2 regions of the Roseixanthobacter psychrophilus genome follow, and region 1 is predicted to be linked to the other one. Evidence: predicted binding sites of a transcription regulator. Region 1 holds the regulator's gene; the other holds the start of a gene.
What was found. The regulator LexA, encoded in region 1, represses DNA repair genes until DNA is damaged. The targets are predictions, from matches to a motif close to TGTTCNNNNTGTGTTCNG.
Positions count from the first base shown of each region.

Region 2: the regulator LexA is predicted to act here: its motif matches at 4,247-4,264, upstream of V5F77_RS00970 (YifB family Mg chelatase-like AAA ATPase).

Region 1 covers NZ_JBAFWT010000020.1:50,929-57,226, forward strand. The annotation lists gene V5F77_RS17350 (ComEC/Rec2 family competence protein) at 1-774, shown strand, start outside; gene lexA (transcriptional repressor LexA) at 864-1,580, opposite strand; gene V5F77_RS17360 (molybdopterin molybdotransferase MoeA) at 1,718-2,932, opposite strand; gene moaC (cyclic pyranopterin monophosphate synthase MoaC) at 3,015-3,497, opposite strand; gene V5F77_RS17370 (DUF2147 domain-containing protein) at 3,502-3,930, opposite strand; gene trpC (indole-3-glycerol phosphate synthase TrpC) at 4,022-4,813, opposite strand; gene trpD (anthranilate phosphoribosyltransferase) at 4,810-5,844, opposite strand; gene V5F77_RS17385 (anthranilate synthase component II) at 5,849-6,298, opposite strand, start outside.
Region 2 covers NZ_JBAFWT010000001.1:212,730-219,027, forward strand. The annotation lists gene V5F77_RS00935 (YraN family protein) at 1-411, shown strand, start outside; gene V5F77_RS00940 (alpha/beta fold hydrolase) at 436-1,377, opposite strand; gene gshB (glutathione synthase) at 1,528-2,472, shown strand; gene V5F77_RS00950 (polyhydroxyalkanoic acid system family protein) at 2,504-2,818, shown strand; gene V5F77_RS00955 (class I SAM-dependent methyltransferase) at 2,831-3,613, opposite strand; gene V5F77_RS00960 (hypothetical protein) at 3,680-3,910, opposite strand; gene V5F77_RS00965 (hypothetical protein) at 3,973-4,152, opposite strand; gene V5F77_RS00970 (YifB family Mg chelatase-like AAA ATPase) at 4,320-5,852, shown strand; gene V5F77_RS00975 (hypothetical protein) at 5,890-6,298, opposite strand, start outside.

The DNA.
Region 1 (6,298 bases):
GGGGTTCTGCTGCTGCCGTTCGGCTGGGATTCCCTGGCGTGGCCGGTGATGGGCGTCGGCATCGACATCATGGTCGCGGTCTCCGACCGGGTCGCTGCGCTGCCCGGCGCGGGCCTGAGGACCGATTGGTTCAACCCGGTGGCGGTCCTTGTCCTGAGCCTTGCCCTGTTGTGCCTGTGCCTCATGCGCACCCGGCTGGCGGCGATTGCATTGCTTCCCGCCGCCGCGGCCTTCTTGCTCGGCGGCGCCCCGCTGCGCCCCGATATTCTCATCGCGCCCGATGGGCGGACGGTGGCGGTGCGTATCGCGGACGGGACGCTCTCGATCCTCGGGGCGTCCGCGAACAAGATGGTGGCGGAGCAATGGCTGAGCCGCGAGAGCGATGCACGCAGCCCGCAATCCCCGGGCCTCGCCGACGCCTTCCTTTGCGACCGGATGGGATGCACGGCCCGCACGTCCGGCGGCATCGTCGCTGTTTCGCGTCGCCCGGAGGGGCTGGAAGCCGATTGCCTGAATGCGGTTCTGGTGGTGAGCCCCAATCCCGCCCCCATCAAATGCCCGGCGCAGGTGGTCACACCGACAGACATGGCGCGCACCGGGACCCTCGCGCTGTTCCACGTCGCCGGCGCCATGCGCCCCGAGGAGCTTTGGCGCGTCGCGCCAGCCCGCACGCCCCAGCGACAGAGGCCCTGGATGCCACTGTTGCCGCCTATGGCAGAGCCGTCGACGGCATCGAACTCCGCCTCGCAGGCGCAGGAGGATGCCTTGCGCTAGTTCAGCCGTCGCATTCGGGAGAGAGGGGAGCGCGCGAAGCTCAAGGGATTAAAACATCTGGCGGGCAGGGATGGCCGCCCGAGAAGATCTCAATAACGGCGCATCAATCCCACGAGCCGGCCTTGGACGCGCACCCGGTCGGGACCGAAGATCCGCGTCTCATAAGCCGGGTTGGCAGCTTCGAGGGCGATGGAGGCGCCCTTTTTGCGCAGGCGCTTCAAGGTGGCTTCCTCGTCGTCCACCAAAGCGACGATGATATCGCCGGTCTCAGCCGTATCGCATTTGCGGATCAGCACCGTGTCGCCATCGAGGATGCCGGCTTCGATCATGCTGTCGCCGCGCACTTCAAGGGCGAAATGCTCGCCCGAGCCAAGCATTTCCGGCGGCACGTTCAAGGTATGGCTGCGCGTCTGTATGGCCGAGATCGGCGAGCCGGCGGCGATGCGGCCCATAACCGGCACGGTGACCGTGGGCGAGGCATCCTCGTCTTCCATCGGTGGGCGGACCCGTCCAAGGCTGCCCTCGATCACGCTCGGGGAGAAGCCACGCCCGCCGCCGGAGGAGCGACTGGCCGCAAGGCCAGGCGCCGCGCTGTCGGGCAGGCGCACCACTTCCAAGGCACGGGCGCGATTTGGCAGGCGGCGGATGAAGCCACGCTCTTCCAGCGCCGTGATCAGGCGATGAATGCCGGACTTGGAGCGAAGATCCAGCGCTTCCTTCATCTCGTCGAAAGAGGGAGGAACGCCGGTCTCTTTCAAGCGCTCATGGATGAAACGCAAAAGGTCGTATTGCTTGCGCGTCAGCATGGCCTCGTCCGCCCCCATCCCAATTTCCGCTTTTCAAGCGATGCCCGAGAGACATCACAGAAAACGAAACAAATCATGAACAAGCATTAGCTGTTCCTTTTGTGTTCCGCAAGGGTGAACATCTCGTAAACGGTATTTCAGGAGGGAAACGGGAGGATCATGCAGGGGTCGCCCACCGCGCCCGGAGGGGCAAAGGCGGGGCGGATCAGCAGGCAATCGGCCGCGGCGAGGGTCGAGAGCATCGAGCTGTCCTGGATCGGCAGAGGGGTAGCGCACACGGCGCCGTCCTCGGCATGGGAGAGGGTAGCGCGCATGTAATCGATGCGGGAATCGTTCGCCCGGGTGGGCGCGCCGAGCCGTGCCGGCCGGGGCTCCGGTGCCAGCCTGGAGGCGCCCTGCAGGGCGTTCAGCAAGGTGGTGAGGAACAGCACCGCGCAGACATAGGCGGAGACCGGATTGCCCGGCAGCCCGAGCACTTGCATCGCGCCGCGCGCGCCGAACATCAGCGGCTTTCCCGGCCGCAGCGCGATTCTGTGAATGGTGAGGGCGACCCCTTCGTCCCGCAGCGCGGGCGCGATCAGGTCGTGTTCGCCCACCGAGGCGCCGCCCGAGGTCACCAGCACGTCGACCCCCGATTCGGCCGCAGCCCGGATGGCGGCGCGGGTGGCCTCCAGGGAATCACCCACCAGGCCGAGATCCACCGGCTCCGCGCCGCAGGCGCGCGCAAGTGCGGCGAGCCCGTACACGTTCGAGACCACCACCTCCGAGAGCGCGCCGGTTCCCGAGCCGGGCCGCACCAGTTCGTCGCCGGTCTGCAGAATGCCCACCTTCGGCCGGGCGCGAACATCAAGGCGCGCATGATTTGCGGCAGCGGCCAGCATCACGTCGCGGTCGGTGAGGCGATGCCCTGCCCGTAGGATGAGGCCGCCGGCCGGGAAGTCGAAACCGGCCTTGCGCACATTGCGCAGCGGGGCGGTATGCACGGTCGTGGTGATGGTTGCGCCGTCGCGGGTGATGTTCTCCTGGATCACCACCGTGTCGGCACCGTGCGGTAGCAAGGCCCCGGTGAAGATCCGCACCGTCTCGCCCGGCGCGATCGTGCCGGCAAAAGGACGGCCGGCGGCGGATTCGCCGATGACCCGCAGCGTGGCCGGGACCTCTGCGATGTCGGCGCTGGAAACTGCGTATCCGTCCATGGCCGACATGTCGGCCGCCGGCTGGCTGCGCAACGCCCAGAGATCGCTTGCAAGCACCCGGCCGGTGGCCTCGGCCACGCTCACGCTCTCGACCGGCAGCGCAGCGATGCCCGCCACCACAAGCGCAAGCGCCTCATCCACGGGCATCAAGGCCATGTCGCCTGCTCCGAATCCATTATGCGTTCGGATGCGTTATACCAACGACCACGGTCTTTGACTGGTTTCGATCTGAATTCGCTCAGGCGCCTGCGGCGCGCCATTCGCCGGAGCGTCCGCCGGATTTTTCCAACAGGCGAACCCCCTCGATGCGCATGCCGCGGTCGGCCGCCTTCGCCATGTCGTAAATGGTCAGGCAGGCGATGGAAACCGCAGTGAGCGCTTCCATCTCGACGCCGGTCTGGCCGCTTACCTTCACCCGCGCGCGCACCACGAGACCGGGGAGGGCGGCATCCGGCGCTATCTCCACCTCGACCTTCGAGAGCATCAGGGGATGGCAGAGCGGAATCAGCTCGTGCGTGCGCTTGGAGGCCATGATGCCGGCAATGCGGGCGACGCCGAGGACGTCGCCCTTCTTCGCATTGCCGGACAAAATGAGGTCCAGCGTCTCGGACGCCATGATGACCCGGCCCTCCGCCAGAGCCTCGCGCGCGGTCACCGCCTTGTCCGCGACATCGACCATGCGCGCGGCGCCCTGGGCATCGAGGTGGGTCAGTTCGGACATGGCGTCAGCGGCTCCTGGTCCAGGTCTGGGTCTTGCAGAAGGGCACGATCACGCACCCGCGCACGTTCAGCGTATTGTCGCCGTCGAGGCGCAAGGTGGCGCTATAGGTCTTGCCGTCGTCGGCATTATAGATCTCGCCGCCCGTCCATTCGGCCGGGCCACCTGCGAAGCCTTGGAGAATCTGCAGGCCCTTCAGCGGGCGGGTCCGCAGGGCCGCGTTGGAATTATTGACATCCTTCAGGCCCGGGTCGGCCTTGATGCCGTCGGACGAAACGAGCCGGCCGCACACGGAACTGCCGCACCGGGTGATCTCTACCAGTCCGTTTTTGGTCGGCGTCGCCCAGGTGCCGGTCACATCGGCGGCGCGCGCGGGCAGGGCGGCGATGGGAAGGGCGGCGATGGACAGCGCGGCCGCCAGAAGCAGCGTCTTCATGAGCATTCTCCCTTGGTCGTCATTTGCGCATCCACCTCGTTGGCGGGTGGACGGGACGGCATTAGACTTCAAGGTGACGTATACGGCAAGTTTACGCCGCAAGCAGCGTTCGGGTCGCGGATGCGACATCGGTTTGCCGCATGAGGCTTTCGCCCACCAGGATCGTGCCGATGCCGATGCCGGCGAGCCGCGCCACGTCCTGCTGCGTGAAGATGCCGCTCTCGCCGATGCAGATCCGGTCCTTCGGCACGCGGGGCGCCAGGCTCTCGCTGGTTGCCAGCGTGGTTTCGAACGTGCGCAGATTGCGGTTGTTGATTCCGACCAACGTGCAGGGCAGGGCAAGCGCCCGGTCCAACTCCTCGGAATCATGGACTTCCACAATGGCGTCCATGCCGTAGGCGGTCGCCGCATCAAGCAGATCGCGGGCCAGCGCGTCATCTACGCCGGCCATGATGATGAGAATGCAGTCGGCGCCCCAGGCCCGCGCCTCCGCCACCTGATAGGTGTCGTACATGAAATCCTTGCGCAGCACCGGCAGCGAGACAGCGGCGCGGGCGGCCATCAGGAATTCCGGCGCGCCCTGGAACGAGGGCGTGTCGGTGAGCACCGAAAGGCAGGTCGCGCCCCCGGCCTCATAGGCGCGAGCGAGCGCGGGCGGATCGAAGTCGGCCCGAATCAGGCCCTTGGAGGGACTGGCCTTCTTGATCTCGGCGATCAGCGCCGTGCGGCCGGCGTCCAGGGCCGCGCGCAGGGCGCCGGCGAACGGACGGACCGGGCTTGCGGCGCGTGCCGCCGCCTCGATTTCGGCGCGTGGGCGGGCGGCCTTGGCGGCTGCGATCTCGACGCGCTTATAGGCTTCGATACGGGTGAGGATGTCGCTCATGACGGCACCTTGGGCGCGACTTTGTCCGAAATCATGACAAGCGTCTCCAGACGTGCGCGGGCGGACCCCGTGTCGAGCGAGGTCTGCGCCATCGCAACGCCTTCGCGCAGGTCCGCGGCCCGGCCGGCGATCAGGAGGGCGGCCGCCGCATTCATCACCGCCACATCGCGATAGGCGCCGGGCTCCCCGTCCAGGACGGCGCGCAGAGCGACCGCATTATGGGCGGCGTCGCCTCCCTTCAACGCCTCGGACGGAACGCAGCGCAGGCCTACATCCTCGGGCGCGATCTCGAACGTGTGGATCCGGTCGTCCTCCAGCGAGGCGATGTGGGTGACGCCGCAGAGGGTGATCTCGTCCAGGCCGTCGGAGCCGTTGACCACCCAGGCGCGCTGCGAGCCAAGGGTCCGCAGCACTTCGGCCAGCGGCACGATCCAGGATTTGGCGAACACGCCGACCATCTGCCGCGTCACCCCGGCGGGGTTGGAGAGCGGGCCGAGCAGGTTGAAGATGGTGCGCGTGCCCATTTCCACCCGCGAGGGTCCCACATGCTTCATGGCGGGGTGATGGGCCGGGGCGAACATGAAGCCGATGCCGGCTTCCGCGATGCAGCGGGAAATGCCCTCGGGGGTCAGGTCCAGCCGCACGCCGAGCGCCGCCAGCACATCCGCCGCGCCGGACTTGGAGGACAGCGCGCGGTTGCCGTGCTTCGCCACCGGCACGCCGGCACCGGCGACGATGAAGGAGGCGCAGGTGGAGATGTTATAGGAGCCGGAGGCGTCGCCGCCGGTGCCCACCACGTCGACCGCCGCCTCGGGCGCCTCGACGGTCAGCATCTTGGCGCGCATGACGCTCACCGCGCCGACGATCTCCTCCACCGTCTCGCCGCGCACCCGCAGCCCCATGAGCAGGGCGCCGATCTGCGAGGGCGTGGTCTCGCCCGACATCATCTTGTCGAACACGTAGGCGGATTCCTCGCGGGTCAGCGCCGCGCCGGTTGCAACCTTGCCGAGCAGGGGGCGGAACTGTTCCATCGCGTCAGCTCCGTGCCCGCCGGCCTTCGTTGAAGGCCCGGGCGATATCGAGGAAATTGCGCAGCAGGGCGTGGCCGTTCTCCGAGGCGATGCTCTCGGGATGGAACTGCACGCCGTGCACGGGGAGGGTGCGGTGGGCAAGGCCCATGATCAGGCCATCGTCGGTGCGCGCGGTCACCTCCAGCGCGGCGGGCAAGGTGTTCTGCTCGACGATCAGGGAGTGATAGCGGGTCGCGAGGAAGGAATGGTTGAGCCCGCGAAACACCGAGCGGCCCTCGTGGTGGATCTGCGACATCTTCCCGTGCATGGGGATGGGCGCGCGCACCACATCGCCGCCGAACACCTGGCCGATGGCCTGGTGGCCGAGGCACACGCCGAACAGCGGCACCTGCGTGCTGGCGCGCGCGATCAGATCGCAGCAGATACCGGCCTCGGTGGGGGTGCAGGGGCCCGG
Region 2 (6,298 bases), on a different contig from region 1:
CCGGTCAAGATCAAGCGCGCGAAGGCGCCGCCGGCGGACACCCCGGCCCGCCGAAAGAAGCAGGCGGCCCATGCGCGCGGCCTTGCCGCCGAAGACCGCGCCGCCGCGCTGCTGCAAGCCCAGGGCTTTGCGATCCTCGCCCGCCGCGTGCGCACGGGCGCCGGCGAACTCGACATCGTGGCGCGCAGCGAAACGCTTGTGGTGTTCTGCGAAGTGAAGCTGCGGGCCGATCTGGTCCAGGCTGCGCACGCGGTCCTGCCGCGCCAAAGGCGCCGCATCGCCGCCGCCGCCGAGGCTTATCTGGCCGTCAATCCCGCGCTCGGCGGGCTCGACATGCGGTTCGACGCGATCCTGCTGGGCCTCGATGGCGCGGCCGAACATCTGCCGGGGGCGTTCGACGCTGACGCGTGATGGCAGCGCGTAAGGGCGCCACGCCTATTGCAGGAAGGCCCGCAAGGTCGCGATCACCTGGGCGCGGCTCTGGGCCCAGAACAGATGGCCGCCCTCGAAATAAGCGCTCCAGGCAAAGGGGATACGACCGGCCACCGTCCGCGCATTGGCGGGCGGCAAGACTTTGTCCGCACGCCCGCCCATCACCAGGGTCGGTGTGGTGAGCGCGGGCAGCGCGTCATAACTGGCATCGGAGGCGGAAAACTGCCGCAGCGCCTCCACTTGCCGGGTGCCGGTCTCATCCGAACAGGCCGGCGCGGCGGGAATTGTGCCCGCCTTGCGGCCGGCGACCGCGCGCAGAACCAAGGCGCGGCCGGCTTCCTGGCCGGCAGCATCCTCCGGGAAGAACAGCGCCAGCACCTGTGGCAGCGCGAGCGTGTGGTGGGCGATCGCCTCCAGCACGCCCGGCGCCGGCGGCACCTCGTGGCTGCCGCCGGGGCTCGGCGCCAGCAGCATGAGCGAACGCAGCATCTCCGGATGGCGGACCGCCACCTGGCTCGCGATCATGGCGCCCATGGAATAGCCGAGCAGGTCCACATTCCCATAGCCGAGCGCCCGCACCAGGCCGGCGGCATCGTCCGCCATCTGCGCGATGCTGGTGTGGTTCTGCGCCGTATCCGAGGAGAAGCCGCAGCCGCGATTGTCGATCACGATCAGCTTACGGTCATGGGCGAGCGCTTCGAGCAAAGCGAGATCCCAATCGGCCATGGTGGCGCCGAGCCCCATGATCATCACCAAAGGCGCGCCGTCGCCACGGGCATAATAACCCATCTCGATCTCGCCCACCTTCACCCGCTCGATGCGCGGCTGGAAGGCGGGCTCGGCCTGGAACGGAGCGGCGGGTGCCGGCGCGCCTTGCGCGAGCGCCGATCCGGAGAAAAGCAGCATGCAGATCGCGGCCAGCGCCGCGCCATATCGCCGGATCATCTCGTCCCCTCGCCCCCGCCGCACGGGCGCAGGGGTGCGGAAAAACGGGGTCCGCGTCAAGCGCGGCGCCGCGCCGGTCTGGCGGCAAGGCGGATGCGCCTATAGATAAGGCTCGACACGCCTTTGCCGGGCGCCCCGCCGGAGATTTCCATGGCCCTTCAGGTCGCGGTCCAGATGGACCATATCGCCCGCATCAATATTGCCGGCGATTCCACGTTCGCGCTTCTGCTCGAAGCCCAGAAGCGCGGCCACGCGCTGGTGCACTACACCCCCGACCAGCTCGCCATGCGCGACGGCAAGGTGTTCGCCACCGTCGAGCCGCTCACCGTCGCCGACGAGGCGGGCAAGCATTTCACCCTGGGCGAGAAACGGCGCGTGGCGCTTTCAGATTATGACGTGGTGCTGCTGCGCCAGGACCCGCCGTTCGACATGGCCTATGTGACCTCAACCCATTTCCTGGAGCGCATCCATCCCAAGACCCTGGTGGTGAATGACCCGGCCCAGGTGCGCAACGCGCCAGAGAAGATTTTCGTCACCGACTTCCCGGACCTGATGCCGCCCACTCTGATCACCCGCGACCTCGCCGAGATCAAGGCCTTCCGCGCCGAGTTCGGCGACGTGGTGATGAAGCCGCTCTACGGCCATGGCGGCGGCGCCGTGTTCCGCCTGACCGCCGACGACCTGAATTTCGGCTCGCTCTATGATTTCTTCGCCGTCACCTTCCGCGAGCCCTGGGTGATCCAGCGCTTCCTGCCGGCCGTGAAGCACGGCGACAAGCGCATCATCCTGGTGGACGGGGAAGCCGCCGGCGCGGTCAACCGCGTGCCCAGCGAAGGCGATCTGCGTTCCAACATGGTGCGCGGCGGCGCGGCAAAGCCCACGGACCTCACCCACCGCGAGCAGGAAATCTGCAGGCGCATCGGCCCGGAGCTGCGCGCGCGCGGCCTGCTGTTCGTCGGCATCGACGTGATCGACGGCAATCTGACCGAGATCAACGTCACCTCGCCCACCGGGCTGCGCGCCATCAAGCGGCTCGGCGGCCCCGATATCGCCGCGCAGATCTGGGATAAGATCGAGGAAAAGCGCGCCGCCTGAACGCGTCCTTATCCCGTGTCGAGGTGACGCCATGCCCCAACCCCTGACCGTTTCCATTCCCCACAAGCTCGGCAAGGCGGAGGCGACGCGTCGCCTGCAGGGCGGCCTCACCAGCGTGCGCGCCAAGTTCGGCGACAAGCTGCAGGTGATGGAGGAGACCTGGACCGATTCCCACCTGCAGTTCCGCGTCGGCGTGCTCGGCCACACCGCCCACGGCACGCTCGATGTGGCCGATACGGCGGTTCATCTCGCCGTGGAATTGCCCTGGCTGCTGCACCTGATGGCGGAGAAGGCGAAGGCGCTGATCCAGAAGCAGGGCAACCTCATGCTGGAGCAGAAAAAGTAAGGTCCGCGACGCTCAGGCGGGCGCAAACACGAGGGTCGCGGTATCCAGCGTGAAGCTGCCGTCGGCCTCGATCGCGAAATGGTCACGCACGTCGCTGACGGCCATCTCCTGCAGCGCGCGGATGGCCGCCGCATGAAGCTCCGATGTATTGATGCGGGCGATCCAGGACCCGAACTCCAGCCGCAGCCGGCCATCGGTGACCGATTGACATGCGAGCCGCGCCTCACGTGCGCGCTCCACCCATTCGCGCACCGCAAAGTCCCGGGCATGGGACGGATCACGCAGCAGTTCGACGGCCTGAAGAAAAGTGTCGAGCACAGCGGATGGCGGGGCGACCACATCCATGAAAATAGCGCGGCCACTTTGTTTCAGCACCCGTCTGGTCTCGGCGAGCCCGGCGGAGAGATCGCGCCAATGGTGCGCGCTGTAGCGCGAGATCACGAAATCGAACGTCGCGTCCGGAAACGGCAGCTTCTCTGCCACGCCCTGTGCGGTTTCGATATTGGCGAGGCCGCGCCGACCCGCCTCGGCCGCTACGGCTTCCAGCATGCGATCGGAGAGATCATAGGCCACCACGTGTGCCACATGGGGCGCCACGGTGAAGCTGACATGGCCGCCGCCGCACCCAAGATCGAGCACGCGGGCCGCACCGCGCCCTGACATCATCTGCGCCAAGGCGTCAAGATCCGCGCCCTTCGCGTGCACCGCGCTTGTCACATAAGCGGCGGCCTGCGGGCCGAACTGCGCGGAGATGAGGCGCTCATGCTCGCCCTCCAGAAGGTCTGTCATCGTCATGATCAGGGCTTTTGGTTCAGGCGCGACCACCGCGCGCGGGGAACAGTTGCGGGCCAATGTCCCAACTCATCGCACCATAGCAATGATGCAGGCGAGGGCAAACGCGACCAGCAGAAAGCGGGCGCATACCGGCATTGCGTTACGCACCGGGCCGAACGCGAGCGGCAGGAGGCGCGCATTGCCGCCAAGGCTGCCCCATTCGGCGGAACCGAAGGGCTCCGGCGCGTCGCGATCGGCCAGCGGGCGGGTCGAGCCTTTGAAGCTGGACGCGTGGGAAGAGGATTGGACATGGGTCATGGATCGACCTTCCGCAGCTGGCACACCGTGCCGGGACATCAAGGGGACGCGCGGCCTCGGCTTCAGCCGAAAGCCGCATTCAAGGCGAAGGCCAGCAACACGACCGGCCCGAAGATCAACACCTTCAGCGCCATGCGGGTCAGCGGCCCGGGAGGGACATGCCCGCCGGAACGACGCCCGAAGAGAGGGAGCGCCTGCCGGCGGGCGTAGGGCGCAAGGTGGAACGGATGCAACTCGGTCATGGGCATATCCTCACGGCAGCCCTTATCCGCCCGCATGTCGTAAGGCCGCCATCGGAAATCCGGTGTTGCGGCGTAAGGGCCACATAAGGGCCAACGTTCCCAATATGTTCTTGTCAGCAGGCGCGCCCTCCACTACCGTAAGATACGGGGCGAGCCGGGGGGCGGGCGTGATCCAGCGTGTAGCGACAGTGGCATTCGAGGGCGTCGATGCCCGGCCCGTGGACGTGCAGGTGCATGTTGCGCCCGGCCTGCCAGCCTTCACCATCGTGGGCCTGCCGGATAAGGCCGTGACGGAAGCCAAGGAGCGCGTGCGCGCCGCCCTCATCGCCTCGGGCCTCGCGCTGCCGGCCCGCCGCATCACCATAAACCTCGCACCGGCCGACCTGCCGAAGGAGGGGTCCCATTACGACCTTCCCATCGCGCTCGGCCTGATGGCCGCCATCGGTGCCATACCGAGCGATGCGCTCGCCGGCTTCACTGTGGTCGGGGAACTCGGGCTCGACGGGTCCATCGCCGCCGTGGCCGGCGTGCTTCCCGCCGCAATCGGCGCCAATGCGCGCGGGCACGGCCTGATCTGCCCCGCCGCCTGCGGCGCCGAAGCCGCCTGGGCCAGCCCCGATATGGAAATCCTCGCACCGCTCTCGCTGATCCAGCTTGCGAACCATGTCACCGGCCGACAAGTTCTGGCCCGCCCTGATCCGCGCCTGCGCCCGCCCGGCGGATCGGACCTGGATCTGAAAGACGTGAAGGGCCAGGAAACCGCCAAGCGCGCACTGGAAGTGGCGGCAGCCGGCGGCCATAATCTGCTCTACGTGGGGCCGCCCGGCGCCGGAAAATCCATGCTGGCGCAACGCCTGCCCTCCATCCTGCCGCCGCTCTCCCCGGTCGAGATGCTCGATGTCTCCATGGTCGCCTCGGTGGCCGGCGCGATCCTCGACGGCGCGCTGGTGGATCGCCGCCCGTTCCGCGCCCCGCACCATTCGGCCAGCATGGCGGCCATGGTGGGCGGCGGGGCGAAGGCCAAGCCCGGTGAGGTTTCGCTCGCCCATCATGGGGTCCTGTTCCTGGACGAACTACCCGAATTCTCGCCCCAGGTGCTGGATTCCCTGCGCCAGCCGCTGGAAACCGGCGATGTGCTGATCGCGCGCGCCAACCACCGCGTCACCTATCCCGCTCGGTTCCAATTGATCGCCGCCATGAACCCGTGCCGCTGTGGCCATGCCGGAGATCCCGGCTTTACCTGCAAGCGGGGACCACGCTGCCAGGAGGACTACCTGGCGCGCCTCTCCGGCCCGTTCCTCGATCGCATCGACATGCATCTTGACGTGCCGGCCGTCACCGCAGCCGATCTGGTTCTTCCCGCGCCGACCGAGGGCTCAAAGGAAATCGCCGCGCGGGTTGCGGCCGCGCGCGCGCTCCAGGCCGAGCGCTATGCCGCCCTCGACCGGCCGGACGTGCGTATCAACGCCCACGCCTCGGGGGCCTTGCTCGAGGTGGTGGCGCGCCCGGATGCAGCCGGACTCGCCTTGCTCCGCGACGCGGCGAGCGCCATGAACCTGTCGGCCCGGGGCTATCACCGCGTGCTCAAGGTGGCGCGCACGCTGGCAGACCTTGCAGGCGCGGAGAGCCTGGGCCGCAAGCATCTGGCCGAGGCGCTGGCCTATCGCGCCATGGCGGAACGGCCACGCGCCGCCGCTTGACCCCCCGCCGCGCCAGCGAGCCCCAGATAGGCGAACGCTACATGGCGTTGATGGCGAGGCCTTCGTAATAGGTGATCTGGCACAGATCGCCCAGCTCCACCTTCTGCAGATCGGCGAGCACCTGCGGATTGGCCGCCTTGACCGTCCGCACCAGCCCGTCCAGGCCCTCGAAGCTGATGGTGCCGTTGGCCTTGTCGATATTCACCAGCATCGAAGTGATGGTGATTTCCCGGAAGCCGTAATCCTCGGGCCAGCCCGGCAGACCGTCCTTGAGCACCAGTTCCGAGATCGCCACGCCCGGCGTACCCTGGTGCGCCTTGCCGAGGGCGGTGACGAGGCCGGGCAGCACCCGGATCAGCAACTGCCGGCTATTGGCGAGCTGCATCACATCTCCTAGCAGCGGCGGCGCGATCACCGCCCAGCGCTTGCCGTTCGGGGTTTCCAGC